Regions from separate parts of the Azospirillum sp. BE72 genome, predicted to be linked through region 1. Evidence: predicted binding sites of a transcription regulator. Region 1 holds the regulator's gene; each other region holds the start of a gene.
What was found. The regulator PhoB, encoded in region 1, activates phosphate uptake and scavenging genes when phosphate is short. The targets are predictions, from matches to a motif close to TNTCATAAAACTGTCA.
Positions count from the first base shown of each region.

Region 1 (10,355 bases):
GGTGGTGGACCGCGACCTTGCCTCCTCCCTGCGCACGCCGACGGTGCTGGAGGCGGTGGATTCTGTCCTGCGCGGCGGTGCGTCGCGCATCATCGAATTCACGCTGCCGGTGCCGGTGGAGCGCAGCTTCGAGGCGCAGGTGAAGCCTTTCCAGCGGCTGGTGCCGGAACCCGACCCCTCTCTGCTGGATGGCGAGATCGAGGAGGATCCGGCGCCGCGTCCACCCACCGTCGCCCGCATGGCGATCCTGACCCTGCACGACGTCACCGCCGCCCGCAGGTCGGAGCAGATGCGCGCCGACTTCATCGCCAATGCCAGCCACGAACTGCGCACGCCACTGTCCTCGCTGCTGGGCTTCATCGAGACTTTGCGCGGCCCGGCGCGCGACGATCCGGAGGCGCAGGACCGCTTCCTGTCGATCATGCACGACCAGGCCAACCGCATGACTCGGCTTGTCAACGACCTGCTCTCGCTCTCCCGCATCGAACTGGACGAGCATATGCCGCCCAACGGCCGGGTCGATGTGGTGGAGGAGCTGGAGAACGTCATCGCCGCGCTGGAGCTGAAGGCCGCCCAGCGCCGCATCCGCCTGCGGCTGGAAGCGCCGGAATCCCTGCCTTATGTCGTCGGCGACGAGGACCAGCTGACCCAGGTCTTCCAGAATCTGGTCAGCAACGCGATCAAATACACGCGCGAGGACACCGACGTGACCGTCACCGTGGCGCTCGCCGACGGCATGGCGGTGGGCTTTGCGGGGCTGCCTACACCCACCGGTGCCATGGCGAAGGACAAGCGCGTGGTGCGCAGCGGCACATCCATGGTGTCGGTGTCGGTGCGCGACCATGGCGACGGCATCGCCCGCACCCACCTGCCCCGCCTGACGGAACGCTTCTACCGCGTCGATGCCGCGCGGTCCCGCGCCATGGGCGGCACCGGGCTGGGGCTCGCCATCGTCAAGCACATCCTGAACCGCCATCGTGGACGCCTGACCATCGAAAGCGAGGTGGGGGTGGGCAGCGCCTTCACGGTCTATCTGCCGGCCGAGCCTTCTTCTCCCTCTTCACAATCTCCCTCTCCCCCCTGGGGAGAGGGGCGGGGTGAGGGGGAAGCGTTGCGTATCGTTCCCAAAGCTCCCACCGCGCGTCCCCCTCACCCTAACCCTCTCCCCAGGGGGGAGAGGGGATTTGGTGGGGGGTGAGAGGGGAAGAGCCGTTCTGTGACCGTGTCATGAAAGTGTCATAAAAACGCAATCAATCGGTCGCCCTCCGGGTCTATGGTCCGCGCCATTCCGATGGACCAGTCTCCGTTTCTCCAAGGAGGGCACCCGTGACCACCCGGACCCATGTCTTCGCAGCGACCGCCCTGGGCCTGGGATTGGGCTTTGTCCTCGCCCTCGCCGCCACCCCCGCTTCGGCGCAGTCGCGCGACCAGATCCGCGCGGTCGGCTCCTCCACGGTCTTTCCCTTCACCACCGCGGTGGCCGAAGCCTTCGGCAAGACCGGCAAGTTCAAGACGCCGGTGATCGAGTCCACCGGTACCGGCGGCGGGCTGAAGCTGTTCTGTGCCGGCGTCGGCCCGGCCCATCCCGACATCGCCAACGCCTCGCGCCGCATCAAGAAGTCGGAGGTCGACCAGTGCGCCGCCAATGGCGTCACCACGATCACCGAGCTGAAGATCGGCTATGACGGCATCGCGCTGGCCTCGTCCAAGAAGGCGGCGCCGGTGTCGCTGTCGACCGTCGTGCTGTGGAAGGCGCTGGCAAAGGAGGTGCCGGTGAACGGCGCCCTGGTCGCCAACCCGTACAAGCTGTGGTCGGACATCGACCCGACGCTGCCCAAGGCGACGATCGAGGTGCTGGGCCCGCCCCCCACCTCCGGTACCCGCGACACCTTCAACGAGCTGGCGATGCTGGAGGGCTGCAAGAAGGTGGGCGAGGTCGCCAAGGCGGTCCCCGACGAGAAGGCGCGCGAGCGTGCCTGCATGACCATCCGCGAGGACGGCGCCTATGTCGAAGCCGGCGAGAACGACAACCTGATCGTCCAGAAGCTGACCGCCAACCCCAACGCCTTTGGCGTCTTCGGCTACAGCTATCTCGACCAGAACCGCGACACGCTGCGCGCGGCGAAGATGGACGGGGTGGAACTGACGGCGGAGACGGTGGCGGCCGGTCAGTACGAGCTGGCGCGTCCGCTCTACATCTATGTCAAGACCGCCCATGCCGGCGTCATCCCGGGCATCCGCGAATTCATCGGCGAATACACCTCCGAACGCGCGGTGGGCGAGGACGGCTATCTGGTCGACAAGGGCCTGATCCCGGAGCCGAAGGCCCTGCGCGACGCCGCCCGCACCCAGGCGGTCGGCCTGACGCCGCTGCAGTTCTGACCACCCATTCTCCCTCCGGGCATCCCGCATGCAGCTGACCCTTCTCGCCCTGATCCTGGCCCTGCTCACCGTAATCGGTTTCATGACCGGCCGGTCGCGGGCAGCGGCGTCCGTCGGCGGGCGGGTGGCGGAACTGCATTCGGTCCCCTCCTACCACGGCGTCTATGTCGCGCTGTGGGCCGGGCTGCCGGCGTTGCTGCTGTTCGTGGCCTGGACCGCGTCGGAAGGCTGGCTGGCCATGCAGCTGGTCCTGTCCTCCCTGCCGGAGCGGCTGACCACCGGCGACGGCCAGTCGGTCGCCCTGCTGAAGGCGGACATCCTCAACCTCGCCCGCGGCATCGCCACCGGGCGCGAGCCCGACCCCTTGGTGCAGGATGCCGCCCGACGCTATGCCGAGCTGCGCGAGCTTGCCGACTGGAGCCTGCTGGCCGTCGGCGCCAGCCTGGCGGTCGCCGGCCTCGCCTGGGGCCGCCACCGCATCGGCCCGGACCTGCGCGCCCGCCCGGTGGTGGAGCGGGTGGTGCGGGTGGCGCTGATCGTCTGCTCGATGGTCGCCATTCTGACCACGGTCGGCATCGTCCTGTCGCTGCTGTTCGAGGCGCTGCGCTTCTTCACCGTCGTCTCGCCGCTCGACTTCCTGTTCGGCACCCATTGGAGCCCGCAGATGGCGATGCGGGCCGATCAGGTCGGCTCCAGCGGGTCCTTCGGGGCGATCCCGCTGTTCGCCGGCACGCTGTTGATCACGGTCATCGCCATGCTGGTGGCGGTGCCGGTCGGGCTGATGGCGGCGATCTACATGTCTGAATATGCCGGGCGCGGTGTGCGCACCTGGCTGAAGCCGGCTCTGGAGATTCTGGCCGGCATCCCGACCGTGGTCTATGGCTTCTTCGCCGCGCTGACCATGGCGCCCTTCGTCCGCTCGGTGGGCGAGGCGCTGGGGCTGGACGTCAGTTCGGAATCGGCGCTGGCGGCCGGCATCGTCATGGGGGTGATGATCATCCCCTTCGTCAGCTCGCTGTCCGACGACGTCATCAACGCGGTGCCGCAGAGCTTGCGCGACGGCTCCTACGGCCTGGGCGCCACCAAGTCGGAGACGATCAAGCAAGTCGTTCTGCCGGCGGCGCTGCCGGGCATCGTCGCCGCGGTGATGCTGGCGGTCAGCCGCGCCATCGGCGAGACGATGATCGTCACCATGGCGTCGGGCCTGACCGCCAACATGACCGCCAACCCGCTGCAGGCGGTGACCACCGTCACCACCCAGATCGCCACGCTGCTGGTCGGCGACCAGGAGTTCGACAGCCCGAAGACGCTGTCGGCCTTCGGCCTCGGCCTCGTGCTGTTCCTCGTCACGCTCTGCCTCAACATGGTCGCCCTGCGGGTGGTCCGGACCTATCGGGAAAAATATGACTGACCTCGTCGAGCAGGACGTGTCGGCCGTGACGCCCTCCCCTGCCTCCTCCCCCGGCTCCAACACTCCGGCGAAGTCGCGCGTCAGGAGCGAGGCCTTCGCCCGCCGCCTGCGCGCCCGCCATGCCGCCGAACGCCGCTTCCGGTTGGCCGGCGCGGCGGCAGTGGCGCTGGCGGCGCTGATGCTGGTGGTTCTGCTGGGCTCGATCGTCGCCAAGGGCAGCACCGCCTTCTGGGAGGCGCGGATCAGGCTGGAGGTGACGCTGGACCCGGCCGAGGTCGCCGAGCGCAACTACACCCCCCTGCTGCGCCGGGCGCTCCATGCCCAATTCCCGCAAGTGACCGACCGCGCCGGCAAACGCGTGCTGAACGACCTGCTGTCGTCGGGCGCGCCCTACGAGCTGGAGGCGATGGTCGCCAAGAACCCGGCGCTGGTCGGCACCACTCTGACCGTCTGGGTGCGCGCCGACGACGAGATCGACCAGCTGGTGAAGGGCCGCTACCGCCGCGACCTGCCGGAGAGCGAGCGCGGCCTCAGCGACGCCAAGATCGCCGCGGCCGACGCGCTGCTGGCCTCCGGCACGTTGGCGCAGGGCTTCAACACCACCCTGTTCACCGCCGGAGACAGCCGCGAACCGGAACAGGCCGGCATCGGCGGCGCCGTCGTCGGTTCGCTGCTGACTCTCCTGGTGACCATGGCGCTGTCGGTGCCGGTCGGAATATCCGCCGCGGTCTATCTGGAGGAATTCGCGCCGAAGAACCGCTGGACCGATCTGATCGAGGTGAACATCAACAACCTCGCCGCGGTGCCGTCGATCATCTTCGGCCTGCTGGGTCTCGCCGTGTTCCTGGGCTTCTTCGGCATGCCGCGCTCCGCCCCGCTGGTCGGCGGGCTGGTGATGGCGCTGATGACGCTGCCGGTCATCATCATCTCGGCCCGCGTCGCGCTGAAGGCGGTGCCGCCGTCGATCCGCGAGGCGGCGCTGGGCATCGGCGCCTCGCCCCTGCAGACGGTTCTGCACCATGTGCTGCCGCTGGCGATGCCCGGCATCCTCACCGGCACCATCATCGGCATGGCCCGCGCGCTGGGCGAGACGGCGCCTCTGCTGATGATCGGCATGGTCGCCTTCATCGTCGACGTGCCCCACGGGCTGACCGACAGCGCCACGGTGCTGCCCGTTCAGATCTACATGTGGGCCGACAGCCCGGAGCGTGCCTTCACCGAACGCACCTCGGCGGCGATCCTGATCCTGCTCGGCGTCCTGATCCTGCTGAACGGGACGGCCGTGATCCTGCGCAAGATTTTCGAGAGACGGTGGTGAGCGCCCCATGAGCATTACAAGCGGCATCCCGAGCGGCATTCCGGGCCAGCTGAAGCTGCGGCCTCGCGGCGACCAGCGCCCCGGTCAACACCCTGGGCAGCGTTCCGGCGCCGACCTGCCGGCCAAGATGACCACCCGTGGGGTGAAGGTGTTCTACGGTGCCAAGCAAGCGCTGAAGGGCATCGACCTCGACATCCACGAGAACCGGGTGCTGGCGCTGATCGGCCCGTCCGGCTGCGGCAAGTCGACCTTCCTCCGCTGCCTGAACCGGATGAACGACACCGTCGAGGGCTGCCGGGTCGAGGGACGGATCGCGCTGGACGGCGAGGATGTCTACGGCAAGGCCGTTGATGCGGTGCAGCTGCGCGCCCGCGTCGGCATGGTGTTCCAGAAGCCGAACCCGTTTCCGAAATCGATCTACGACAACATCGCCTATGGCCCGCGCATCCACGGCCTCGCTTCCGGCCGCGACGAACTGGACGAGGTGGTGCAAACCTCCCTCAAGCGCGCCGGCCTGTGGGGCGAGGTGAAGGACCGCCTGCGCGAGCCCGGCACCAGCCTGTCCGGTGGCCAGCAGCAGCGGCTGTGCATCGCCCGCGCTATTGCCGTCAGCCCCGAGGTGATCCTGATGGACGAGCCCTGCTCGGCGCTCGACCCCATCGCGACCGCCCATATCGAGGAGCTGATCGACGAGCTGCGGGCCAACTACACCATCGTCATCGTCACCCACAACATGCAGCAGGCCGCCCGCGTGTCGCAGCGCACCGCCTTCTTCCATCTCGGCGAGATGGTGGAGTGCGACGACACCGAGGAAATCTTCACCAACCCGCGCGACGAGCGCACCCAGGGCTACATCACCGGCCGATACGGCTGAGAGCCCTGCCCCGAGCCCCGCCCTTGAGCCCTGCCTGATTTTTGCGCCCCTTCCCTCCTTTGTTGAAAAGGCTGTCCCATGCCGGTTAACGTCGAGACGCGCGCTGTGAACGGAGCCTCCATGAACGCGGCCCTGAAGCCGCTCGTCCTGGTCGTCGAGGACGAGGCCGACATTCTGACGCTGTTGAAGTACAACCTGGAAAAGGAAGGCTTCCGCGTCGCCACCGCCAGCGACGGCGAGGAGGCTCTGCTGGCCGCCGGCGAACAGACGCCGCACATCGTGCTGCTCGACTGGATGCTGCCGTTGATGAGCGGGCTGGAGGTCTGCCGCCAGCTGCGCCGCAACGCCAAGACCCGCGACATCCCGATCATCATGCTGACCGCCCGCGGCGAGGAAGGCGACCGGGTGCGCGGCCTGAATTCCGGTGCCGACGACTACATCACCAAGCCCTTCTCCCCAACCGAGCTGGTGGCGCGCATGCGCGCGGTGCTGCGCCGTGCGTCGCCCGGCATGACGGACGAGGTGCTGACCTTCGCCGACGTGACGATGGATCTGGCCGCCCACCGCGTACGTCGCAACGGCCGGGACGTACATCTCGGCCCGACCGAATTCCGCCTGCTGCGCCACTTCATGCAGCATCCCGGCCGCGTCTTCTCGCGCGAACAGCTGCTCGATCTGGTGTGGGGCCATGATGTGTACGTCGAGCCGCGTACGGTCGACGTACACATCCGCCGCCTGCGCAAGGCGATGAACGAGGTGGACGAGCTGGACCTGATCCGCACTGTCCGGTCGGCGGGGTATGCGCTGGATACGAAGTCGGTGTGAGGGAAAGTTATACCCCAACCTTGATCCTCCCCCGCTGGGCGGGGAGAAGATGAGTGCTTGTGCGGGTGGGCGACGGCAGTCCCTCCCCCGCCCAGCGGGGGAGGTTAGGTGGGGGTCCAACGTCCCCCCTGACATACCCCGCCCGGCAGCGCTACACTTCCCCCATGATCCTGCTCTTCACCGACTTCGGCCTCTCCGGCCCCTACACCGGCCAGATGAAGGCGGTGCTGGCGCAGCAGGCGCCAACCGTCCCCGTCATCGACCTGTTCGCCGACGCTCCCGCCTTCGACCCACAGCTGTCGGCCTACCTTTTGGCGGCCTACGCCGCGGCCTTTCCCACCGGCAGCGTCTTTCTCTGCGTCGTCGATCCGGGTGTCGGCACCGACCGGCGGCCGGTGATGGTGGAGGCCGATGGGCGCTGGTTCGTCGGCCCCGACAACGGCCTGTTCGCCCTGACCGCCCGCCGCGCAACGTCGTTAAACGCCTGGACCATCGACTGGATTCCGGACCGGCTGTCCGCCAGCTTCCACGGCCGCGACCTGTTCGCCCCCGTCGCCGCCAGCCTCGCCACAGGCCGGCCGGTTGAGCGCAGCCCGCTCCCCCGTGCCGCCATCGACCGTCCCGACTGGCCCGACGAACTGGCGCGCATCGTCTATGTCGATGTCTATGGCAACGCCATGACGGGCATGCGGGCATCCGCCCTGCCCGCCGATGCGGTGCTGAGCGCCGCCGGCACCCGCATCGTCCATGCCCGCACCTTCGGCGCGGTCGGGCCGGGGGAGCCGCTGTGGTACGGGAACTCCAACGGGCTGGCAGAGATCGCCGTCAACCGCGGGCGGGCCGACCGCATGCTCGGCCTCAGGCTCGGCGATGCGGTGACGATGGAGTCCTGAATGGACGCAAAAGAAAACCGCCCGGAAGCGGGTGCTTCCGGGCGGCTGATGCTTGTCCGATCAGGCGTCTTCAGGCTCAGTCGTTGTTGCGCTGGCCCAGGAACTGCAGCAGGAACTGGAACAGGTTGATGAAGTCCAGGTAGAGCGTCAGGGCGCCCATCAGGGCCAGCTTGCCGGTGCTCTCGTGATCGTAGCCCTCGGCGTAGCTTTCCTTGATCGACTGGGTGTCGTAGGCGGTCAGGCCGGTGAAGATCAGCACGCCGATCGCGGAGATCGCGAAGTGCAGGGCCGGCGACTGGAAGAAGATGTTCGCCAAGCCGGCGATGACCAGGCCGATGACGCCCATCATCAGGAACGAGCCCATCTTCGACAGGTCGGCCTTCGTGGTGTAGCCGTACAGGCTCATCGCCAGGAAGGTCGCGGCGGTGACGAAGAAGGTCAGCGCGATCGACGCCCCGGTGAAGACCAGGAAGATGGCCGACATCGACAGGCCCATCGCGCCGCAGTAAGCCCAGAAGATCATCTGTGCCGATGCGAAGGACAGGCGCTGGATGCCGAAGGACAGCACCATGACGAACGCCAGCGGGGCCAGCATCACCACCCACTTCAGCGGAGTGCCGAAGATGGCCGCCATCATGGCCGGGCTGGACGACACCAGTGCGGCGACCAGGCCCGTCAGAATAAGGCCGGCGCCCATGTAGTTGTACACGCGCAGCATGTGCTGGCGCAGGCCTTCGTCGAAGTATCCCCGATCTGTCGCGCGGCCTGCGGTCGCGAAGCGGTTATAGGTCGGGTCTGCCATGTTGGTTTCCTCGGTGGAATAGGGTGATCCCGTCGCCATGACATATTGGCGAGTCCGCAAATCGGTTCAATAGGAATCGGCAGCGGTTCTCCAAGATGAAAAAGCTTTCACGTTTCGTTTTTGCTACCGCTTTCTGCCGAGGGAATCACTCGTTGCGAAGCAATGGCGCGGACGGTTGCCCCAATGCCCGCCAAGTACCATAGAACCCGAAAGCGAGCGTGATCGCCGTGCTGAGCAAGGCCGTGGTGACCACCGCCGACGGCAGGAAACTCCACTCCCAATGCATCAGGAAGCGCAGCACCGCCCAGGCGGTCAGCGTGCCGATGCCGCCGGCGATGACCGCGGTCAGCAGGCCCAGCAACCCGTATTCCAGCAGGAAGGCGCGCAGTACGTCGCCGCGCGTCGCCCCCAGCACCTTCAGCACCACCGCGTCGTAGACCCGGCGGCGATGGCCGGCTGCCACCGCCCCGGCCAGCACCAGCGTGCCGGCGGCGAGCGTGATGCCGGCGACGATGCGCACCGCGGTGCCGATATGGCCCAGCATCTCCGACACCGTATCGAGCGCGTCCTTGATCCGCACCATGGTGATGTTGGGGAAGCGCTGCAGTACGGCGCGCTGCACCTGCGTTTCGGCATCCGGCGTGGCGCGGACCGTGGCGACCCAGGTCTGCGGTGCGCCTTCCAGCGTGCCGGGGGCGAAGACCATGGTGAAATTGATCGCCATGCTGCTGAAATCGGCGGCGCGGATGTTGGCGACCGTGGCCTCGATGCTGCGGCCCAGGATGTTGATCGACAGCGTGGCGCCGGGGCCGATGCCGAAAGCCTCGGCGACACTCTGGTGGATGGAGATCAGCGGCGGGCCGGCATAGTCGGCCGCCCACCAGCTACCGGCGGTGACGGTGGAATGCTTCGGCAACGTCGCCGAATAGGTGATGCCGCGGTCGCCGGCCAGGATCCAGGCCTGCTCCGGGTTGACCAGCGCCTTTTCGGCGTCCTGTCCGTTCACCCGCTCGATCCGGCCGCGTAGGCTCGGCACCGCCTCGAAGGCGCTGGTGCCGGGGATGCCGGTGACGAGGTCGCGCAAGGGATCGAACTGGTCGCGCTGGATGTCGACGAAGAAGAAGCTGGGGGCGTCCTGCGGGATCGTCTCCGACACCCGGCGGGAGAAATTGCCCTGGATCAGCGCGATGGCGACCAGCACCGTCAGGCCGAGCCCGAGCGACAGCACCACCGCCGCCGTAGGGTTGCCCGGCCGGTGCAGGTTGGCGAGCGCCAGCCGCAATCCCGGACGACGGACACGGCCCACGCGTTTCGCGCCCCAGGTGACCAGCGCCGCCGCGGCGCGGAAGGCGATGAAGGTGGCGATGGAGCCGCCGACGAACCACAGGGCGAAGATCTTGTTATGGGCGGTCAGCACCGCCAGTCCGGCGAGCGCGACCGCCGACGCGATCATCGCCAGCGTGTAGGGCATGCGCGGCCGGCCGGCGGCCGGGGCGATCACGTCGCGGAACAGGGCGCCGGCCGGCACTTCCCGCGCCCGGCCGAGCGGCCAGAGCGAGAAGGTCAGCGCCGTCAGCACGCCATAGAGGGCGGCCAGCGCCAATGCACCGGGATAGACGCCGATCTGGGCGGACACCGGCAGCACGCCGTCGAGAAGCCGTCCCAGCGCCAGCGGCGCAACGGCGCCCAGCGCCAGCCCGATGACGATGCCCAGCAGGGCCAGCGCCAGGATCTGCGCCAGATAGAGCTGGAACACCAGCGCGCCCGGCGCGCCGATGCACTTCATCATGGCGATGGTGCGGGCGCGTGAGTCCAGATGGCTGCGCACCGCATTGCCCACCCCGACGCCG
Region 1 covers NZ_JAVDTO010000001.1:121,543-131,897, forward strand. The annotation lists gene J2Y49_RS00635 (ATP-binding protein) at 1-1,198, shown strand, start outside; gene J2Y49_RS00640 (PstS family phosphate ABC transporter substrate-binding protein) at 1,327-2,382, shown strand; gene pstC (phosphate ABC transporter permease subunit PstC) at 2,411-3,793, shown strand; gene pstA (phosphate ABC transporter permease PstA) at 3,786-5,111, shown strand; gene pstB (phosphate ABC transporter ATP-binding protein PstB) at 5,239-5,985, shown strand; gene phoB (phosphate regulon transcriptional regulator PhoB) at 6,106-6,810, shown strand; gene J2Y49_RS00665 (SAM-dependent chlorinase/fluorinase) at 6,975-7,703, shown strand; gene J2Y49_RS00670 (Bax inhibitor-1/YccA family protein) at 7,780-8,505, opposite strand; gene J2Y49_RS00675 (FtsX-like permease family protein) at 8,651-10,355, opposite strand, start outside.

Region 2 (10,355 bases), on a different contig from region 1:
GATGGCCGCCGCCGCCATATTGCAGCATCAGCGGGCCGATGTCCGTCTTGGAACTGCGGTTCAGGATCGACTTGCCGCAGGCCAGCACCGTGTTCTGCTGCTTCAGGCCCCACAGCACATGGATCGACACGTTGGTGTCGGGGTACAGCGCGTAGATCATGAAGCGGTTGCCGGCATAGATCGTCTCCTCACGGCGGAGGTCGAGCACGATGACGTTGCCGCGCACGGTGGCGCAGCGCTTCAACTGGTCGACGAACAGTTCGGCATGCTGGGTGTAGAGCTCCACCCGCTCCTTCACGTCGGGCAGATCCAGGATCTGCTCGATGGAATGGCTGCGGCAGTAGTCGATCAGGTCCATCATCAGCTGGTAGTTCGACACCCGGAACTCGCGGAAGCGGCCGAGGCCGGTGCGCGCGTCCATGATGAAGTTCAGCAGGGTCCAGCCGGTGGGGTTGAGGATGTCCTCGCGCTGGTACTGCGCCGAGTCGGCCTGATCGACCGCCGCCATCATCTCGTCGGAGATGGTGGGGAAGCGCTCCTTCCCGCCGTAATAATCATAGACGACGCGGGCGGCGGACGGCGCCTTGGGATCGATGATGTGGTTCGCCTTCCCGCCGACGCGCATGGTCTCCGACAGGTGATGGTCGAACACCAGATGGGCGCCTTCGACGTAAGGCAGGTTGGTGGTGATGTCGCGGTTGGTGATCTCGATCTTGCCGTCCTGCATATCCTTGGGATGGACGAACTTGATCTCGTCGAGGATGCCCAGATCCTTCAGCAGGACGGCGCAGACCAGCCCATCGAAATCGGACCGGGTAACGAGGCGGTATTTCGCGACTTCGGACATGCAAGCTTCCCCTGGCGGCCGTCTTGGTTGAGCGCTGGCCGGAAGGGTAGTCGTCCACCCGTCCGGCGCGCAATCCTTTAACAGCGGCCGCTTCGGAGATCAGCCCCAGGGACCGCGGCGGTTCTGCGGCATGAAGCCGCCCTCGCCGCTACCCTGCGGCGGTGCGCCCCAGGGCGAGCGACCGTCGCGCGACGGGGTGTGCCCGCCACCGAAGCCACCGCTAAAACCGCCACTGCCGAAGCCGCCGCCGAAGCTGCCGGTCTGGGCCGCCATGGCGCGCAGCCGCGCCACCCTCTCGCCCATGTCGGGGTGGGTGGAGAACAGGCTGGCCATGCTGGCTCCGCTCAGGGGGTTGGCGATGAACAGATGGGCGGTCGCCGGGTGCGCCTCCGCCTGATAATTGGGGATGTGGTTGGCGCTGTTGTGGATGTTGGTCAGCGCGTCGGCCAGCCAGTTGGGACGGCCGCAGATTTCCGCGCCGATGCGGTCGGCCTCGAACTCACGGGTCCGGCTGATCGCCATCTGCACCAGCGTGGCGGCGATGGGGGCGAGGATGGCGGCCAGGATCGCCCCCACCATGCCCAGCGGGTTGCCGCCTCGCTCGTCGCTGCTGGAGGCGCCGAAGAACAGGCCGAAGTTGCCGAGCATCGAGACCGCACCGGCGATGGTGGCGGTGATCGTCATGATCAGGGTGTCGCGGTTCTTCACATGAGCCAACTCATGCGCCATCACGCCGGCGATTTCCTCCGGCGTCAGGCGCTGCAGCAGGCCGGTGGTGGCAGCGACCGCCGCATGCTCCGGATCGCGGCCGGTGGCGAAGGCGTTGGGCTGGTCGTTCTCGATGATGTAGACGCGCGGCATCGGCAGGCCGGCACGTTCCGCCAGCCGGGCGACGATGCCGTGGAACTCGGGCGCCGTATAGGCATCGACCTCGCGGGCGCCGTACATCGACAGCACCATGTCGCCGGAATTCCAGTAGCTGAACAGGTTCATGCCCAGCGCGACGACGAAGGCGATGATCAGGCCGGTCTTGCCGCCCAGCAGGAAGCCGACCGCCATGAAGATCGCCGTCAGGCCGGCAAGGAGAATGGTGGTCTTCAGATAGCTGGTCATGGTCGCCATATCGGTTCAGGATGGGCCGAAGCGGGGTAACCCGCCCCGCTCCAAGCTATGCCCGAGATATGGACCCGACCCGGGCCGGCGTTCAAGATGCCCGCCAGAATGCCCGCAGTATCGCGATGGATATGATGACCGAACCGACCAAACCCCAGCAGACCACCGCCGACCCGGCGACCGACCAGACCACTCCGGACACCACGGAGACAAAGGGTCCCGAGCAGAAGCCCGGCGAGATCGGCGGCCCGAAGGGACCGGAGCCGACCCGCTACGGCGATTGGGAGTTCAAGGGGCGCTGTTCGGACTTCTGATCGCCGGTTACTCGACCCGGCGCCCGGTCACCGCGTCGAACAGGTGCAGGGCGTCGGTCTGCGGGGCGACGGTCAGACGGTCGCGCTCGCGCACGGTGGGAATGCCGGCCATGCGGACCAGCAGCGCCTCGCCATCCGGCAGGCGGCCATAGACCACCGTGTCGGCCCCCAGCGCCTCGACCAACTCCACCTCGATGGAGAAACCGTCCGTCGCGGCGGCCAGATGTTCCGGGCGAATGCCCAGCTTGATCGGCCGGCCGGCGTCGGTCGGGCGCGGCTGCGGCAGCGACAGGCGCTGACCGCCGGGCAGCAGCACCGCCTCGCCACGGTCGTCGATGCGGCCGTCCAGAATGTTCATCGGCGGCGAGCCGATGAAGCCGGCGACGAACAGGCTGGCCGGGCGCTGGTAGACCTCCAGCGGCGTGCCGATCTGCTCGGCCACGCCATGGTTCATCACCAGGATGCGGTCGGCCAGCGTCATCGCCTCCACCTGATCGTGGGTGACGTAGAGGCTGGTGATGCGCAGCCGGTCCTGCAGCCGCTTGATCTCCACCCGCATCTGGGTGCGCAGCTTGGCGTCCAGGTTGGACAGCGGCTCGTCGAACAGGAAGGCGGCGGGCTCGCGCACGATGGCGCGGCCCATGGCGACGCGCTGGCGCTGGCCGCCCGACAGCTGGCTCGGCCGGCGGTCGAGGAAGCGGCCCAGTTCCAGGATCTCCGCCGCCTTGTCGACGCGGGCCCGGATTTCCGCCTTGGGAATGCCGCGGATCTTCAGGCCGTAGGCCATGTTGTCGAAGACCGTCATGTGCGGGTAGAGCGCGTAGTTCTGGAACACCATCGCGATGTCGCGGTCCTTGGGCTCCAGATGGTTGACCACCCGCCCGCCGATGGCGATCTCGCCGCCGGTGATGCCCTCCAGCCCGGCGACCATGCGCAGCAGGGTGGACTTGCCGCAGCCGGACGGCCCCAGCAGGACGAGGAACTCGCCGTCCCGGATCGCGATGTCTATGCCCTTGATCGCTTCGACCGGCCCGTAGGATTTGCGGACGTCGCGGATTTCAACGGTTGCCATTGTTCTTCTTTCCTTCGTCCGCGTCTTACTTTTCGCTATCCACCAGGCCCTTGACGAACCAGCGCTGCATGAACACCACCACCGCCACCGGCGGCAGCATCGCCAGCACCGTGGTCGCCATGATGAGGTTCCAGTCGTTGGCCGATTCCCCGGTGCCGATCATCTTGGTGATGCCGGTCACGATGGTTTCCATGTCGCCGCTGCTGGTGACCAGAAGCGGCCAGAGATACTGATTCCACCCATAGATGAAGAGGATGACGAAGAGCGCGGCGATGTTGGTGCGCGACAGCGGCAGGACCACGTCGATGAAGAAGCGCACCGGCCCGGCCCCGTCGATCTTGGCCGCTTCCAGCAACTCGTCCGGAATGGTCAGGAAGAACTGGCGGAACAGCAGCGTCGCGGTGGCCGACGCGATCAGTGGAATCGCCAGCCCGGCATAGGTGTTGATCAGGCCTAGGTCGGCGACGACCTTGTAGGTCGGAATGATGCGCACCTCCACCGGCAGCATCAGCGTGATGAAGATCAGCCAGAAGAAGGCCATGCGCAGCGGAAAGCGGAAGAAGGCCACCGCATAGGCCGACAGGATCGAGATGGCGATCTTCCCCAACGCGATGGCCAGCGCCATGATCAGGCTGTTCAGCATCATGGTGCGCACGGGCGTGTATTTGGCGCGCGCGCCCGCCTCGCCCGCCCAGGCCTGGGCATAGTTGGCCGCCCCCTCCCCGCCCGGCCACAGCGGCAGACCGCCGCGGCCGATGGTGCCGGAATCCCAGGTGGAGCCGATCAGCGTCACATAGATCGGATAGGCGAAGACCAGCACGCCGACGATCAGGACGATGTGCGGCACGAAGTCGATCAAACGGGTCTGCTTCATGCGTAATGGACCTTGCGCTCGATGAAGCGGAACTGCACCGCGGTCAGAGCGATGACGATCACCATCAGGATCACCGACTGGGCCGACGATCCGCCGAGGTCGTTGTTGACCACGCCGTCATGGTAGACGCGGAAGATCAGCGTCTCCGTCGCCTTGCCCGGCCCGCCCTGGGTCAGGGCATGGATGGTGCCGAAGGTCTCGAAGAAGGCGTAGACCATGTCGACCACCAGCAGGAAGAAGGTGGTCGGCGACAGCAGCGGGAAGGTGATGGTCCAGAACCGCCGCACCGGACCGGCGCCGTCGATGGCGGCCGCCTCCATCACCGAGCGCGGGATCGCCTGCAGGCCGGCCAGGAAGAAGATGAAGTTGTAGGCCACCTGCTTCCAACTGGCGGCCATGATGACCATCCACAGCGCCTGCCCGCCGTTCAGCCGGTAGTCCCAATCATAGCCGAGCGCCCTCAGCGCCCGGCCGAAGGACCCGATGTCGGGGTTGAAGATGAACATCCACAACACCGCCGCGACGGCCGGGGCCAGGGCATAGGGCCAGATCAGCAGCGTCTTGTAGGCGCGCGCGCCCTTGATCTTGGAGTCGGCCAGCACCGCCAGCAGCAGCGCCGTGCCCATCGACATCACGGTGACCGCGACGCTGAAGACCATGGTGACCTTCAGCGTGTCGAGGTAGTTCGGGTCGGTCAGCACATGTTCGAAATTCTCGAACCAGACGAATTCGCTGCGGATGCCGAAGGCGTCCTGCAGATGCACCGACTGCCAGACCGCCTGGGCCGCCGGCCAGATGAAGAACACCAGCGTCACCGCCACCTGCGGCGCGAGCAGCAGGTAGGGCAGCAGCCGGCTGTCGAATGTCACGCGACGCTGCAAAGGATGGTCTTTCGTCGGTTAGATGGCGCGCATTTGGGGGTTCCCCCTCTCCCCCCAATTCCCCCTCTCCCCCCGGGGAGAGGGTCGGGGTGAGGGGGGATGCATGGGGTGGATTGAGCGAGGAGCTACGACGTCGCTTGTCGAAAAAGCCTCGCCGCGCATCCCCCTCACCCTAAACCCTCTCCCCGGGGGGAGAGGGGATCCCCAGGAGATTACGTCCGAACTCAGCCCTTGTTGGCGCGCTCGAAGTTGCGGAGCACGGCGTTGCCGCGCTTGACCGCGGAGTCCAGCGCCTGCTTGGCGTCCTGCTGGCCCTGGAAGGCCTTTTCAAGCTCTTCCTGGATGATGTTGCGGATTTCCGGCAGGTTGCCCAGCCGCAGGCCCATGCTGTTCTCGGTGGTGGGCGTGCGGGTCAGCTGGGCGGCCGGCACGTCGGCGCCGGGGTTCTTCTCGTAATAGCCCTGGGCCTTGGCCAGTTCGAAGCCCTTCATCGTCACCGGGACATAGCCGGTGTCCATGTGCCACTTGGCATCCACCTCGGGCTTGGCAAGATAGCTGAAGAACTGCGACACGGCCTTGTATTCGGCCGGCGTGCGCTTGGGCGAGGTCATCACCCAGAAGGCGGCGCCGCCGATGATGCTGTTCTTCGGACCGTCCTTGGCGAATTCCGGCCAGTAGGGCAGCGGGGCGGCGCCCCAGGCGAAGGTCGCCTCCTTGGTGGTGCGGCTGCGCAGGCCGGACGAGCCGTGGATCATCGCGCATTCGCCCGACGGGAACAGGGCGTCCGGCTTGTTGTCGCGGCCGCCATACTTGAACAGCCCCTCCTTCTGCATGTCGATCAGCGTCTGCACATGCTTGACGAAGAGCGGGGCGTCGACCTTCAGCTCGGCGTTCAGGCCATCGAAGCCATTGGCCTGACTGGCGAACGGGGTGTTGTGGATGGCGCCGAGCTGTTCGAACTGCGCCCACACCGGCCAGGAGGTGGTGAAGGGACAGGTCGAGCCGGACGCCTTCAGCTTCTTCGTCGCCTCGATCATCTCCGGCCAGGTCGCCGGCGGCTTGTTCGGGTCGAGGCCGGCCTTCTGGAAAGCGTCCTTGTTGTAGAACATGATGGTGCTGGAGCTGTTGAACGGCAGCGCCATCATCTTGCCGTCCTTGGACGAGTAGTAGCCCTTCACCGCCGGGATGTAGGCGTCGGCGTCGAAGGCCGCACCCGTCTCCTGCATCAACTGGTAGACCGGCTTCACCGCCGGGCCGGCCGCCATCATGGTGGCGGTCCCGACCTCGAACATCTGGACGACGTGCGGCGCGTTGCCGGCCCGGAAGGCGGCGATGGCCGCCTGCATCGTCTCGGGATACGCCCCCTTGTAGGAGGCGTTGACCTGGACCGCCTGCTGGCTGTCGTTGAAGCCCTTGACGACCTGCTCCAACTGGCCGCCCAGCGGCTGCGGCAGGCCGTGCCAGAAATCGATCACCGTCTTGGATTGCGCCAGCGCGGACCCCGGAAGGGCGGCGAACAGCAGCGCGGTGGTGGTGGCGGCGCCCGTCAGGAGGGCAAGCTTGCGGCGGGTCAACATGCGGTGGGTCTCCCTGTCCCGGTATGGTGCGCGGTTGTCATGAGGGCATTGGGTTGCCTTCCCGCGACGTTTTCGTGAAGTTTTGGTGGCAGACGCATGCGGCCATATGTTCGGCCATTTGTTTGCGCTTGCGAAAAGCACTGATAACCCGATGATCGCTTTCGAAATTGTTTGGTTGCTCTAAGCGTCACACTGCCCACGCATGACCGGGTCTGTCAAGACGCCGCATTACGGTTTTGCGACGTGAAAATCCGGCCAACCGGAATGTTGCGGAGCGAAAATGCGTGGGCGCGGAAAGGCTAACGCGAACAGATGACGTCCGGTCGCCATGCGCCCGCCGGAACGGCACCCGCCCCCGCCTGCAGACTGCGGCTGAGCAGGCGGCGCAGAGCCGCGGGGTCGCAAGGCTTGTGGACCAGCGGCAGGCCGCTGCGGTCGACGCTGCGCAGGCGGTCGGGATCGGTATCTCCGGTCACGATCACGCCTGGCACGCGCCGGCCGCAACGGGCGCGCACCGCCTGGATGGCGTCGATGCCGGTCTCCGGCCCCGACAGGCGCAGGTCGGACAGCACGAGATCGGGAGCGGCGGCGGCGCTGTCCAGTTCGGCGCAGGCCTCGACGATGCCGCGGGCGGGGATGACGGCATAGCCCCAGCCGCGCAGCAGCATGCCGATCCCTTCCAGCTGCATGGCGTCATCCTCGATCACCAGCACCGTGCCGGCCTTCGCCGGAGCGGCGGAAGCCGACGTTCCGACGGCCGGTTCCGGTTCGCTGTCGGCGGAATCGTCGCCCGACCGGTCGCCGTCGGAACCGGACAGCGGCACCTCCACCGCGAAGACCGAGCCCTTGCCAGGCTTCGAGCGCACCGTCACTGGATGTCCCAGCACCTGCGCCAGCCGGCGCACGATGGCCAGCCCCAGCCCCAGCCCCTGCTTGCGGTCGCGGCCGGGGTTGCCGAGCTGATGGAAGTCCTCGAAGATCACGGCATGGTTGGCCGGGTCGATGCCGACGCCGGTGTCCCACACCTCGATGCGCAGGGCGTCGCCGCGCCGCCGCGCCGCAAGCAGGATGCCGCCCTTCAAGGTGTAGCGCAGGGCATTCGCCAGGATCGGCCGCAGCAGCCGTTCCATCAGCACGGGATCGCTGGCCACCTGGGCATCGAGCGGACGGACGTTGAAGCGCAGTCCCTTGGCCTCCGCCTCCGGCCCGAACTCCTCCAGCATCTTGGCGAGCAGTTCGTCGACCGGGAAGGTCTGCGGCTTGGCCGTGACCAGCCCGGCTTCCAGCGCCGACACCTCCAGCAGGGCCCGCAGCAGGGTCTCGCCGCCGACGATCGCCTGCTCCAGCTTGTTCGCCAGCTCGATGGAGGCCGGATCGGTCAACCGGCCGATCAGCAGATGGTGGAACAGATGCATCGCCTGGAAGGGCTGGCGCAGATCGTGGCTCGCCGCCGACAGGAACTTGCCCTTGGCGGTGCGGGCGCGCTCCGCGTCGGCACGCGCCTGCGCAGCCTCCGCCCGCGCCTCCGCCAGGGCCGCCGCCCCCGCGTCGGCGATCAGCGCCACCGCGCGGATGGCGCCGCCGGCATCCCGCACCGGGTTCAGCGCCACGGCCTGCCCAAGGCCGGGGAACGGTCCGGCACCGCTCGCCGGCGTGCCCGTCGCCAGCACCTGGCGCCGCAGCACGTCGATCGCGTCCGCCGCCCCCGCCGGCAGCCCGCCCTCCGCCAGGGTTCGCCCTTCGACCGCATCCTGGACACGTCCAAGAGCTTCGGCGAAGGCGCGGTTCGCCGCGAGCACGCGCCCGTCTTCGCCAAGCAACGCATGTGGAGCGTCGTTGGCCGACAGCAGCGCGTCGAACCAGTCCGCGCGGCTCGGCGTCTGTCCTTGGATGAGAGGCATTGGCATGTACTCGGCAAAACTGCGGGGAAGTCCGAAGATAGAGGAAAAGGCGTTCCGAACTGTGGGAAAACGGGGATCGCGGGACCACCGCGTTACCTCTGCTTTATCTTGTGCTCCGATCGATCGTGTCAAATGTGACCTCAGTCGATCCCATAGCCTATGGTTCGTTCAAAGGCCCTAATGCTTTAAGCCGAGGCTGCGCCGTAACTCCTTTATCGCCAAGGTGGGAGGACGCTTTCGCATGCGGCCGAAGCCGCGCTATAAGACGGCATGGTGCAGCGCCGCCCTTCCCTCCCCGCCCTCTTGCGCAAACGCAAGCGATCCGCCGCCCGGCCGCCCCAGCCGCCGCGGGCTCTGGAGATTTCCGGCCTGCCGATTCCGCTGGAGTTGCGGGAGAGTGCGCGCGCCACCCGCATGACCCTGCGCGTCGATGCCGGGCGGGGGTTGGTGCAGGTTGTCGTTCCGGTCGGCGTGTCGGAGACCGACGCCCGCCAGTTCGTCGGCCGGCATGACGGCTGGCTGCGGGCGCGTCTGGCGGCGATGCCGCCCTCCCTGCCCTTCGCCGACGGGGCCAGCGTGCCTTATTTGGGCGTCGAACATGTCATCCGCCATGACCCTGCCCTGCGCGGCCCGACCCGGATCGAGGAGGGCGCCCTGCTGGTCGGCGGCCAGCCGGAGCATGTGGCACGCCGCGTGCGCGACTTCCTGGCGGCCGAGGCGAAGCGCGAGCTGTCGACCCGCGCCCGCGTCAAGGCCGCGTCCATCGGCGCCCGCGTCGCCGCCGTCACCATCCGCGACACCAAGAGCCGCTGGGGCAGCTGTTCGTCCACCGGCCGGCTGTCCTTCTCCTGGCGCCTGATCCTGACGCCGGAACCGGTGCTGGACTATGTCGTCGGCCACGAGGTGGCGCACCTGCGCGAGATGAACCACTCTCCGCGTTTCTGGGCGCTGTGCGCCAGCCTGACCGCCGGGCGGAATGTCGAGCTGCCGCGGGCCTGGCTGAAGGCCAACGGCACGCGGCTGCTGCGGTACGGGTGACGCGGAAGCGGCCGGGGCATAGTCCAGCCTCTACTCCACCGTCTCCGCCAACTGCGCTGGAGCCGTGCCGGCATCGCGCTGGACGAAGGCCAGGAAGTCCTCGTACGGCATCGGGCGGCCCAGCAGATAGCCCTGGCACTGGTCGCAGCCCATGGCGGCGAGACAGTGATACTGCTCTTCCGTCTCCACCCCCTCGGCCAGCGTCTGCATGCGCAAGCTGCGCGCCATGCCGATGATCGCCTCGGCGATGGCGCCGCTGTCCGGGTTGCCGGCACGCAGACCGCTGACGAAGCTGCGGTCGATCTTCAGCTTGTCGACCCGGAAGCGCTTCAGATAGGCCAGCGAGGAATAGCCGGTGCCGAAATCGTCGATGGCGAGCGGCACCCCCATCTCGCGCAGCTGCGAGAAGGTTTCCGACACCACGTCGGAATCGTCCATCAGGACGCTTTCCGTCACCTCCAATTCCAGCGCCGAGGGCGGGATGCCGTAGGCCGACAGCCAGCCGGCCACCCGCTCCGCCAGTCCGGGGCGGCGCACCTGCACGGCCGACAGGTTGATGGCGATCAGCAGGTCCTGGTGCCGCAGCAGTTCCGCCGTGCGGCGGCAGGCCTCCCCCAGCACCCAATCGCCCAGCGGCAGGATCAGGCCGGTATCCTCGGCCACCGGAATGAACTGGCCGGGCATGATCAGCGTGCCGTCGGGCTGGCGCCAGCGCACCAGCGCCTCCGCCCCGATCAG
Region 2 covers NZ_JAVDTO010000002.1:952,825-963,179, forward strand. The annotation lists gene J2Y49_RS10540 (exopolyphosphatase) at 1-847, opposite strand, end outside; gene htpX (zinc metalloprotease HtpX) at 947-1,969, opposite strand; gene J2Y49_RS10550 (DUF1674 domain-containing protein) at 2,086-2,274, shown strand; gene J2Y49_RS10555 (sn-glycerol-3-phosphate import ATP-binding protein UgpC) at 2,282-3,346, opposite strand; gene ugpE (sn-glycerol-3-phosphate ABC transporter permease UgpE) at 3,372-4,220, opposite strand; gene ugpA (sn-glycerol-3-phosphate ABC transporter permease UgpA) at 4,217-5,101, opposite strand; gene ugpB (sn-glycerol-3-phosphate ABC transporter substrate-binding protein UgpB) at 5,326-6,678, opposite strand; gene J2Y49_RS10575 (ATP-binding protein) at 6,978-8,579, opposite strand; gene J2Y49_RS10580 (SprT family zinc-dependent metalloprotease) at 8,850-9,617, shown strand; gene J2Y49_RS10585 (EAL domain-containing protein) at 9,648-10,355, opposite strand, start outside.
Region 2: a site for PhoB is predicted at 6,907-6,922, ahead of ugpB (sn-glycerol-3-phosphate ABC transporter substrate-binding protein UgpB). Genes of this name have one in related genera too.

Region 3 (10,355 bases), on a different contig from region 1:
CGGCGACAACGCAGTCCTGTCGAACCGCGACAAGTCCCGCCATTCCGACGCCCGCGGGCTGGACAGCAAGACCGTGCAGACCGAACAACTGCAGGATCACGCGGCCAACCGCAATCCGGACGAATAAGCGCGGAAAGGGGCCGGTCCCGGCCGGCCCCTCACGTGCGCCGCTCAGCCCCGCCAGAACTGGGGCATGAACAGCACAAGCACGGTGAACAGCTCCAGCCGGCCCAGCAGCATCGCCAGCGACAGCAGCCATTTCGCCGAATCCGGCAGGGACGAGAAGGTGCCGGCCGGACCGATGATGTCGCCCAGTCCCGGCCCCACATTCGCCAGCGCGGTCACCGCGGCGCTGGCGCTGGTGATGAAGTCCAGCCCCAGGGCCATCAGCGCGATGGTGATCACGCTGTAGGCGGTGAAGAACAGCGCGAAGAAGACGATCACCGATCCCAGCACGTCGTCGTCCAGCTGCCGGTTGCCGTACTGGCGCGGGAAGACGCCGCGGGGATAGATCAGGTGGAGGAAATGGGTGCGCAGCACCGTCACCATCACCTCGAACCGGAAGATCTTGATGCCGCCGGCGGTCGAGCCGGTGCAGCCGCCGATGAAGGTCAGCCCGAAGAACACGCCGACCGCAAGATTTCCCCATTGGCTGTAATCGGTGTAGGCATAACCGGTGGTCGTGACGACCGACACCACGTTGAAGGCCACCAGCCGCAGGGCGTCGTGGAAATCGTGCCCGTGCTTCAGCGCCAGCCAGATGCTGAGCGGCAGAATCACCGCGGCCAGGAAGCCCAGATATGTGCGCACCTGGCTGTCCTTCCACAGCGCGTCGCGCTGGCCGGTCAGGGTGCGGACATACAGGACGAAGGGCAGGCTGCCCAGCAGCATGAACAGCGTCACCAGCCAATGCAGGACCGGGCTTTCGAAATGCCCGATGGAGCTGTCGGATGTGGAGAATCCGCCGGTTGACAGGCTGCTCAGCGCATGCACCACCGCCTCGAACGGGGTCATCCCGGCCAGCCAGTAGCAGACCCCGCAGATCGCCGTCAGCCCGGCATAGACCGCGACGATCGCCTTGGCGATCTGCTGGGCGCGCGGCAGCACCTTCTGCGACCGGTCGGAGGATTCGGTGCGGAACAGCTGCATGCCGCCCACCCGCAGCGCCGGCAGAACCGCGATGGCGACGCCGATGATGCCGATGCCGCCCATCCATTGCAGCAGCGCCCGCCACAGCAGGATGCCTTCCGTCGTCCGGTCCAGCCCGACCAGGACCGTCGATCCGGTGGTGGTCAGTCCCGACATGGTTTCGAAGAAGGCGTTGGCGTAGTTCAGCGAGAGATCCGGAAAATGGCCGAACTGGAAGGGCAGGGCGGCGAAGGCCGCGGTGCTGGTCCAGGTCAGCGGCGTCAGCAGGAAAGCCTGCCTCAGCGACAATCCGCCATGCAGGGGACATCGGGTGCCGAGCGCCAGCGCGCCGCCGCAGGCGCCGGTGAAGGCGGCCGAATAGAGGAATACCCCGGCGTCCGGATTGCCATAGGCGAAATCGACCGCGGCCGGGATCAGCATCGTCGCGGCAAGCGCCAGCAGCACGATGGAGACGATGAACAGGATCGGCCTGAAATTCGGCATGATGTCTCTGGTCAGGGGAATGGGCGGCGGCGGGCAGGGATTGACGTGTCGGGCAGGGCCGTACGGCCGATCAGAAAAACTCCAGCCCGACCGCGAACAGCTTTTCGACCTTGCGCACCAGATCGGCGGTGGCCATCACGATGACGCGGTCATGCGGTTCGATCGCCGTCTGGCTGGTGGGGATGATGACCTCGTTGCCGCGGACCAGTGCGCCGATCATCATGCCGGCCGGCAGGCCGATGGACCCGATGGGGCCGCTGACCGCGCGCGAGGTCTCCAGCGCCTCGGCTTCCACCACCTCGCCGAAATTGTCGCCGATGGTCTGCACCGCCGCGACCCGGCCGCGCCGGACATGGCGCAGGATCGAAGACACGGTGACCGCCGCCGGGTTGACCACCACGTCCATCCCCAGCCCGGCGACGATCGGCGCGTAGGACGTCTTGTTCAGCAGCGTGATCGCCCGCCCGCAGCCGGCGCGCTTGGCCAGCAGCGAGGTGAAGACGTTGGTCTCGTCGTCGTTGGTGACGGCGACGATGGTCTCGGCCCGGCCGACCTGCGCCTCTTCCAGGATCTCGTGGTCCAGCGCGTCGCCGTTCAGCACGACCGTGCTGGAGCGCAGCGAGCGCGAGATCAGCTCCGCCCGGGCCGCGTTGCCCTCGATCATCTTGATGGAGATGCCGCGCATGTGGCGCTCGACGATCTGCGCCAGGTTGAAGCCGACATTGCCGCCGCCGGCGATGACCAAACGGCGGGCCGGCGCCTCTGTATGGCCGAACAGGGCGACGACGCGGACGATGTCGGCGGTGCGGCACACCAGATGCACGTCGTCGCCCAGCCGCAGCTGGTCGTTCCCCTTGGGCACGAAGCCGGCGCCGTCGCGGAAGACCGCCAGCACGGCCGCGCGCACGTCCGGGAACATCTCGGTCAGGCGGCGCAGCGGCGTGTTGAGCAGGGGCGAGCTGTTGGTGCAGTGGACGCCGATCAGGTGCACCTTGCCGTCGGCGAGCGGCACCATCTCGAACGCGCCGGGGGAGCGCAGGCGCCGCGCGATGCTGTGGGCGATCTCCACCTCCGGCGAGATGACGACGCTGATCGCCAGATGCTGTGCGGAGAACATCGCCGACCATTCCGGCTGCAGATAGGCCTGCTTGCGGATGCGGGCGATGCGCAGCGGGATGTTGAACACCGAATGGGCGACCTCGCAGGCCACCATGTTGACCTCGTCGGAATGGGTGACGGCGATCAGCATGTCGGCATCCCGTGCGCCCGCCTGGGCCAGCACATCCGGGTGCGAGGCATAGCCGACCATCCCGCGCACGTCGTGGCTCTCGTCCATCCGCTGCGCCAGCTCGGTCGAGGTGTCGATCACCGTGATGTCGTTGTCTTCCAGCGCGAGGTGCCGCGCGATGCTGGCCCCGACCTGCCCCGCCCCACAGATGATCACCTTCATGCGCTTGCCCCCCGGCCTGTCCACGATGCACTCCGGCCCAACCGGCCAATGTCAGCAAATGACGGCAAAGGCGAAGCGTTGCAAGCCAAAGCGGATCGGCCATGGCGGGTCGATGGACGGAAAGACCCGCCAGTGCAGGGGCCGGGCAGGTCGATGATGAAAGTTCACACCGCTGGCGCGGGCTCTGGTGGACCGGCGCCCGTTCACGTTGCATGTGCGGCAATGGCGTGCCAGCCATCGCTTTGCAAGCATGGAGAAGGCGCCGATAAAATACGAAAGATCAACGGAATCGAAAAGGCAGGCGAAATCCCATCTTTGCTGTGTTGAATCCAGCTTTCCGGAAATCTTTTTCCAGCAACTCCAGAGATTTAAGTCCCTTGATCACGTAGCTTTCCGACCGATCTACCTTATCCGGAGTGAATGTCCTGAACGGAATGGAGCCGCTGTCTGTTTGGATGTTCATAAGTGCGAAATTGAGTATTAGGTCGTACATGCTGGGAGATGGATGGTTGCCCAGCTGACTCTGCCGATCATTCCTGAGCTTTCCCACCCACGTCTTGCGGCTGATGTAATATTTGGACGCTTCATTGATATAGTCGATTTTGTTTCTGAATCCACCCGTCCCGTCGGACTGCAAATTCATTGCCCCCCAATTGAATTGGGTTGCTTTCTTGGTATCTGGATCAAGAAGCCATTCGTAAATTACCTGGGATTTCGCTTTCGAAGGAGCCTGCTGAAATTGCTCGAGGCAGGTCACAAAAACGATATCCGGGAGGATAAATCCCAGTTGCGCCCCCCATAGGTAAAACAGTGGGCGTTCATTTATGCTTGTCGCTTCTTTGGCAAACCGCTCGAATGCAAGAGCCATGATGTCTTAACCGCCCCTCCTGGCAGATCGATCTGGCGAGGTCCGACTGGCGAAATGGACTACCTCTATGGAGGACAATACCTCAAATTGCAGGCTTTATACAGCCCCTGGACGCTCATGGCTCCCCCTGCCGGGGGGTTCGGTGGCAGGATATGGAATGGAGCCTCCGTCAACCGACAAGAACGAAGGCCGACACTGTCGAAGGAACGTCCATGTTGAAACTGCGCTGGAGCCCCACCTCGCCCTATGTGCGCAAGGTGATGATGGTCGTCATCGAACGCGGGTTGGAGGATCGGGTGGAGCGGATGGCGACCGATCCGTGGTCGGCCGACACCGACCTGCCCAAGGAAAACCCGCTGGGCAAGGTTCCCGCCCTGACGCTGGAGGATGGCACCACCCTGTTCGACAGCCCGGTCATCGTCGAGTATCTCGATTCGCTCGGCGACCGGGCGCCGCTGTTCCCGCCGGCAGGGCCGGCACGCTGGACCGCGCTTCGGTTCCAGGCGATCGCCGACGGCATCTGCGACGCCGCCATCCTCCGCCGGCTGGAGTCCATGCGCTCTGACGGCGAAAAATCGGAAGGCTGGATGGAACGCCAGCGCAAGGCGGTCGCCCGCGCGCTCGACCTGCTGGAGGCCGACGCGGCGGCGCTGGCCGGCGAGGCCACCATCGGCACGCTCGCCGTGCTGGCGGCGCTCGGCTATCTCGATTTCCGTTTCGGCCACGAGGATTGGCGCGAAGGCCGCCCGGCGCTTGCGTCCTGGTTCGACAAGGCGGCCGACCGCGACAGCCTGCGGCGCACCGCACCGCCGGTTTAACGTCCGCAACAAGACGAATGCTCTGCCCTGAAGACGCGTAATAAAGCGGCGCCCCACACCAGCGGGCGCCGCTTTTGCTTCACAGCGCTGTTTACGTTCGATTCACCATGACTGGCCAATGGTCGGCCATCGACCATCGTCCGGACCGGCGATTTCGCGGGCGCAGCGATATTTCGATTGTGCGTCGCGAAAACTTCATCGAAGCGTCACCCAAACATACAAAGAGAGGGGCTACCCATGGCGTCGGCCGGCCTGCGGAGAACCGCGGGTCCGGTGCGGACAACCTCCAGACCACGGGTGGCCCACATGGCAGATCGCGCCGACCAGCGCCGGCGATCCGGCATCAAGTCGAAAATGCTGATCGCCTTCGGCACAGTGGCGGCACTGCCCTGCATCGCGGCGGTCGTCGGCTGGATGTCCTACGGCGCGGTCCGGGGCCATGTCGCCGACATCACTGGAACGCAGGTGCCGGTGCTCAGCGCCGCGCATGGCCTCGCCACCACCACGGCGCGGGTGCTGGCGCTGGGGCCGCTGATCGACGCCGCGTCGTCCGAGGAGGATCTGGCCCGGCTGCGCAGTGCCATGGCGGCGCAACGCGCGGAACTGGACGGTCAGCTCGCCCGGCTGGCCGATGGACATGGCGATATCGGCCGCATGGGCGAACTGGCGGCCACCGCCCGTTCGCTTCTGGGCACCATCGACGCGCTGGGCGCGGCGACCGGCCGCCGGCTGAGCCTGCAGGAACAGCGCAGCGCCCGGCTGGCGGAGTTGAGCGACGCCCATGCCCGGCTGCTGGCGGCGCTGAAGCCGGACATGCAGGCGTCGCGTGAACAGCTTGCCCAGGCGATCGCCGCGATGGTGGAGGCGACCTCGCAATCCTCCGAGGCGATCGGCGGCGAACTGGGGCAGACGGTGATCCCGCTGTTCCAGCTGCGCGGCGCGGAGGCGGCGCTGGCCAAGGCGCTGCTGATCGGCGCCTTCGAGACCGACCGGTCCAAGGTGATGTCGCTGTCCACCGACTTCGATTCGGCGCTGTCCGACCTGCAGGGCGCCCTGCGCCCGCTGGCGAAGAGCGAGGCGGCCGCTCCCGTCGTCGCGGCGATCAACGAACTGGCGGCATATGGTGACGGCGACAAGAGCGTCTACACCCGCCGCGTCCGCCAGTTGACCCCCGGCATCGGGGAAGCGGAAGCGCACAAGCTGGCGGAGGCCCAGGCCGCCGCGGTCGATGAGATCGTCCGGCTGGACCGCGACGCCAACAGCCGCATGCTGCCGCTGATGCTGAATTCCCGCGGGCGCATCGCCGAGGCCGGAAACGCCATCGCGGAGCGGATGCAGGATCTCTCCACCAACGTGGTCCCGGAGGCTCAGCACCGCTACACCGTGCTGAGCGGCCTGATGGCCGACGCCAACCTGCTGGCCGGCAAGCTGGCCGAGGCCGGCAATGCGGAAACGCCGGCCCGTCTGGCCGCCGCGCGCCGCACGCTGGACCCGCTGGCCGCGACCATCCGCAAGTCCCTGCAGGACGCGCAGGGCGATCTGGGCACCGAGGTCAGCCGGCTGGCCGACCGGCTGCTGGTGCTGGGCTTCGGCGACGACGGCATCCTGGCGTTGCGCGGCGGCGAACTGGCGGCCTATGCCGAGAATGCCGCGCTGATCGACAGCAACCGCAGCACCGGCGCCGCCCTGACCGCGATGGTCGACGGGCTGGTCCAGTCGGCCGAGCAAGCGACCGCCGCCGGCGCGTCCGCCGCCCATGCCGCGCTGGAGCGCACCAACCAGGTGCAGATCCTGCTGGCGACGGCCGGTGTGCTGCTGGCCGGGCTGATCGTCTCCCTCTATGTCGGGCGCCGCGTCGTCGGCCGGATGGAGGCGCTTGCCGACGCCATGCGCCGGGTAGCCGGCGGCGACCTGACGGTGGAGCAGAAGGCCGACGGCAACGACGAGATCACCGACATGGCCCGCGCCCTGTTCGTCTTCATCGCCAACGCCCGCGCCATGGAAGAGGCGCACGAAAAGGTGGAGGTCGAACGCCGCAACGCCGCGTCGGCCCGCCGGACCAGCATGCTGGAGATCGCCGACCAGTTCGAAAGCAACGTTCTGAGCAGTGTCGAGACGCTGGCGGACGCCGCCCGCCAGATGGCGGCGCGCGCCCGCTCGCTGACCGACATCGCCGCCAACGCCAACGACCGCGCCGAGGCCGCGATGCAGCTGTCCGGCGAGATGGCGGCGGGAATCCAGCAGGTGGCGACCGCCGCCTCGGAGATCTCGCAGTCGATTGCCGAGATCAGCAAGCGCACCGGCGAATCGGCCCGCATCATCGGCGACACCGCCGCCGGGGCGGAGCAGGTGAAGGCCACCGTCGCCGATCTGTCGAGCACGGCGGGGGAGATCGGCACCGTGGTCGGACTGATCGACGAGATCGCCGGCCAGACCAACCTGCTGGCGCTGAACGCCACCATCGAAGCGGCGAGGGCAGGGGAGATGGGCCGCGGTTTCGCGGTGGTCGCCGGGGAGGTGAAGGCCCTTGCCGGCCAGACCGCCCAGGCCACCGCCGAGATCGCCCGCCAGATCGCCGCGACACAGGCGGCCAGCCGCCAGACGGCGGAGGTGGTGGCGACCATGACCGGCAGCGTCCAGCGCATCGAATCGAATGCCTCGGCCATCGCCACGGCGGTGGAGGAGCAGGCGACCATCACCTCCAGCATCGTCGACAGCTCCCACCGGGTCGCGGTGGGCACCCAGGCGGCGTCAGACCATGTCGCCGGCCTGTCGGAAGCCGCGGCCAAGGTGCGCGCCCAGGCCGGCGACGTGCTGCAGGTTGCGGAAAGCCTGTCGCACGAGGCGACCAGCCTCGGCTCCGCCGTGCATCTGTTCCTCCAGGAAATCCGGGCGGCGCGATGACCATCGCGAAGCCGGCAAGATCGGGTCGGTTTCATAAAACTGACACGTAAACAAAACAAACCCGTCACCAGCGGTGGCTATGGTCACCGCGACGAAGAAGGCGGGTTACGACCTCCGGCGAAGGCCGGGATTTTCCCAAACCCAACGACACCGTCCAAACCTATCGGGAGTTTTGCCGTGAAAACCATGACCTCGGCGTTCGTTCGTTGCGCCGCCTTCGGTGCCCTGGCCGTTCTGTCCGTGTCGGTCGCCCCGCTGTCGGTCGCCTCGGCCGCCGACATCTCCGGCGCCGGCGCCACCTTCCCGTACCCGATCTATGCCAAGTGGGCCGACGCCTACAAGAAGGAGACGGGCACGGGCCTGAACTACCAGTCGATCGGTTCGGGCGGCGGCATCAAGCAGATCAAGGCCAAGACGGTCACCTTCGGCGCTTCGGACATGCCGCTGAAGCCGGAAGAGCTGGAACAGGCCGGCCTGATCCAGTTCCCGATGATCATGGGCGGCGTCGTTCCGGTCGTGAACCTGAAGGGTCTGAAGTCCGGCGAGGTCAAGCTGTCGGGCACCGTTCTCGCCAACATCTACATGGGCGAGGTCACCAAGTGGAACGACCCGCAGATCAAGGCGCTGAACCCGAACGTCAACCTGCCGAACACCGCCATCGCGCCGGTGTACCGTTCTGACGGGTCGGGCACCAACTTCCTGTTCACCGACTACCTGTCGAAGACCAGCCCGAAGTTCAAGACCCAGATCGGCGCCAACACCTCCGTCCAGTGGCCGGCCGGCATCGGCGCCAAGGGCAACGAAGGCGTGGCCAACATGGTCAAGCAGACGGACGGCTCGATCGGCTACGTCGAATACGCCTACGCCAAGCAGAACAACATCACGTATCTCGGCCTGCAGAACAAGGACGGCAAGACCGTCGTTCCGAAGATCGAGGCCTTCCAGGCCGCCGCGGCGAACGCCGACTGGGCCAACTCCAAGGGCTACTACGTCATCCTGACCGACGAGCCGGGTGCGGAGAGCTGGCCGATCACCGGTGCCAGCTTCATCCTGATGTACAAGAACCCGCAGGATGTCGCGACCTCGGCCGAAGCGCTGAAGTTCTTCGACTGGGCGTACAAGAGCGGCGCCAAGATGGCCACCGATCTGGATTACGTGCCGATGCCGGAGGCGGTCGTCTCCTTGGTCCAGAAGACCTGGTCGCAGTCGATCCAGGCCGACGGCAAGCCGATCTGGACCGCGTCGGCCAAGTAACCACGGCCAACCCGACCCCGGGATGCGCCGTCAGACGGTGCGCCCCGGGGGCATGATCCGCCGGTGGGGACGGAAATTTCGCCGCCCCCACCGCACGCCTCACGGAGCGGCCATGACCGAGATCGCGCTGACCTTGACCGACGCACACGCTTCCACCGCCCGACGGGCCCGCCGCCAGCGCCTGCAGGATGCGGCTTTCCGCAACGCCACGCTCTTTTTCGCGCTGCTCGTCCTGTTCATCCTGGGCGGCGTCACGGTTTCTCTCATCGACGGCGCGCTTCCGGCGCTGCGCGCGTTCGGCTTCGGGTTCGTCACGACCGAAGTCTGGAACCCGGTGTCGGAGGAATTCGGCGCGCTCGCCCCCATTTACGGCACGCTGATCACCTCGGTCATCGCCATGGCTGTCGGCATTCCGGTCAGCTTCGGCATCGCGCTGTTCATCACCGAGATGTGCCCGGCCTGGCTCAAGCGACCGCTCGGCGTCGCGATCGAGCTGCTGGCCGGCATCCCCAGCATCATCTACGGCATCTGGGGCCTGTTCGTCTTCGCCCCCTTCATGCAGTCGACCATCCAGCCCTTCCTGATCTCCACGCTGGGTCAGATCCCGGGCATCGGCAACCTGTTCATGGGCCCGCCCTACGGCATCGGCATCCTGACCGCCGGGCTGATCCTGGGCATCATGGTGCTGCCCTTCATCACCTCCATCACCCGCGACGTCTTCGAGACGGTGCCGCCGATGGTGCGCGAATCCGCCTATGGGCTGGGCGCCACCACCTGGGAAGTGGTGTGGAACGTGGTGCTGCCCTACACCCGCACCGGCGTGATGGGCGGCGTCATGCTGGGGCTGGGCCGCGCGCTGGGCGAAACCATGGCGGTCACCTTCGTCATCGGCAACGCGCACCGCATCAGCTCCTCCATCATGGCGCCGGGCACGACGATCTCGGCCTCCATCGCCAATGAGTTCACCGAGGCGGTCGGCGACGTCTACACCGCCTCGCTGGTGGCGCTGGGCCTGATCCTGTTCCTGATCACCTTCGCCGTGCTGTCGATCGCCAAGCTGATGCTGCTGCGCCTGCAGCGCCAGGCCGGAGTCTGAGGCCATGAGCATGTCAACTTCCGCGACGCTGGCCGCTCCGGCCGGCGGCCTGTACAACCGCCGCCGCATCGTCAACAAGGTGGCGCTGACCCTGGCGCTCGGTGCGGCCGGCTTCGGCCTGTTCTGGCTGGTCGCCATCCTGTGGACGCTGCTCTACAACGGGGTGTCGGCCATCAACATCGCCCTGTTCACCGAGAACACGCCGCCGCCGGGCGGGGAGGGCGGTCTGCTGAACGCCATCTTCGGCAGCGTCATCATGACCACGGTCGCCACCCTGGTCGGCACGCCGATCGGCATCATGGCCGGAACCTACCTCGCCGAATTCGGCCGCGA
Region 3 covers NZ_JAVDTO010000018.1:2,285-12,639, reverse strand. The annotation lists gene J2Y49_RS27750 (hypothetical protein) at 1-127, shown strand, start outside; gene J2Y49_RS27745 (TrkH family potassium uptake protein) at 172-1,632, opposite strand; gene trkA (Trk system potassium transporter TrkA) at 1,703-3,082, opposite strand; gene J2Y49_RS27735 (hypothetical protein) at 3,363-3,950, opposite strand; gene J2Y49_RS27730 (glutathione S-transferase N-terminal domain-containing protein) at 4,163-4,768, shown strand; gene J2Y49_RS27725 (methyl-accepting chemotaxis protein) at 5,075-7,672, shown strand; gene pstS (phosphate ABC transporter substrate-binding protein PstS) at 7,859-8,926, shown strand; gene pstC (phosphate ABC transporter permease subunit PstC) at 9,039-10,022, shown strand; gene pstA (phosphate ABC transporter permease PstA) at 10,027-10,355, shown strand, end outside.
Region 3: a site for PhoB is predicted at 7,702-7,717, ahead of pstS (phosphate ABC transporter substrate-binding protein PstS). Genes of this name have one in related genera too.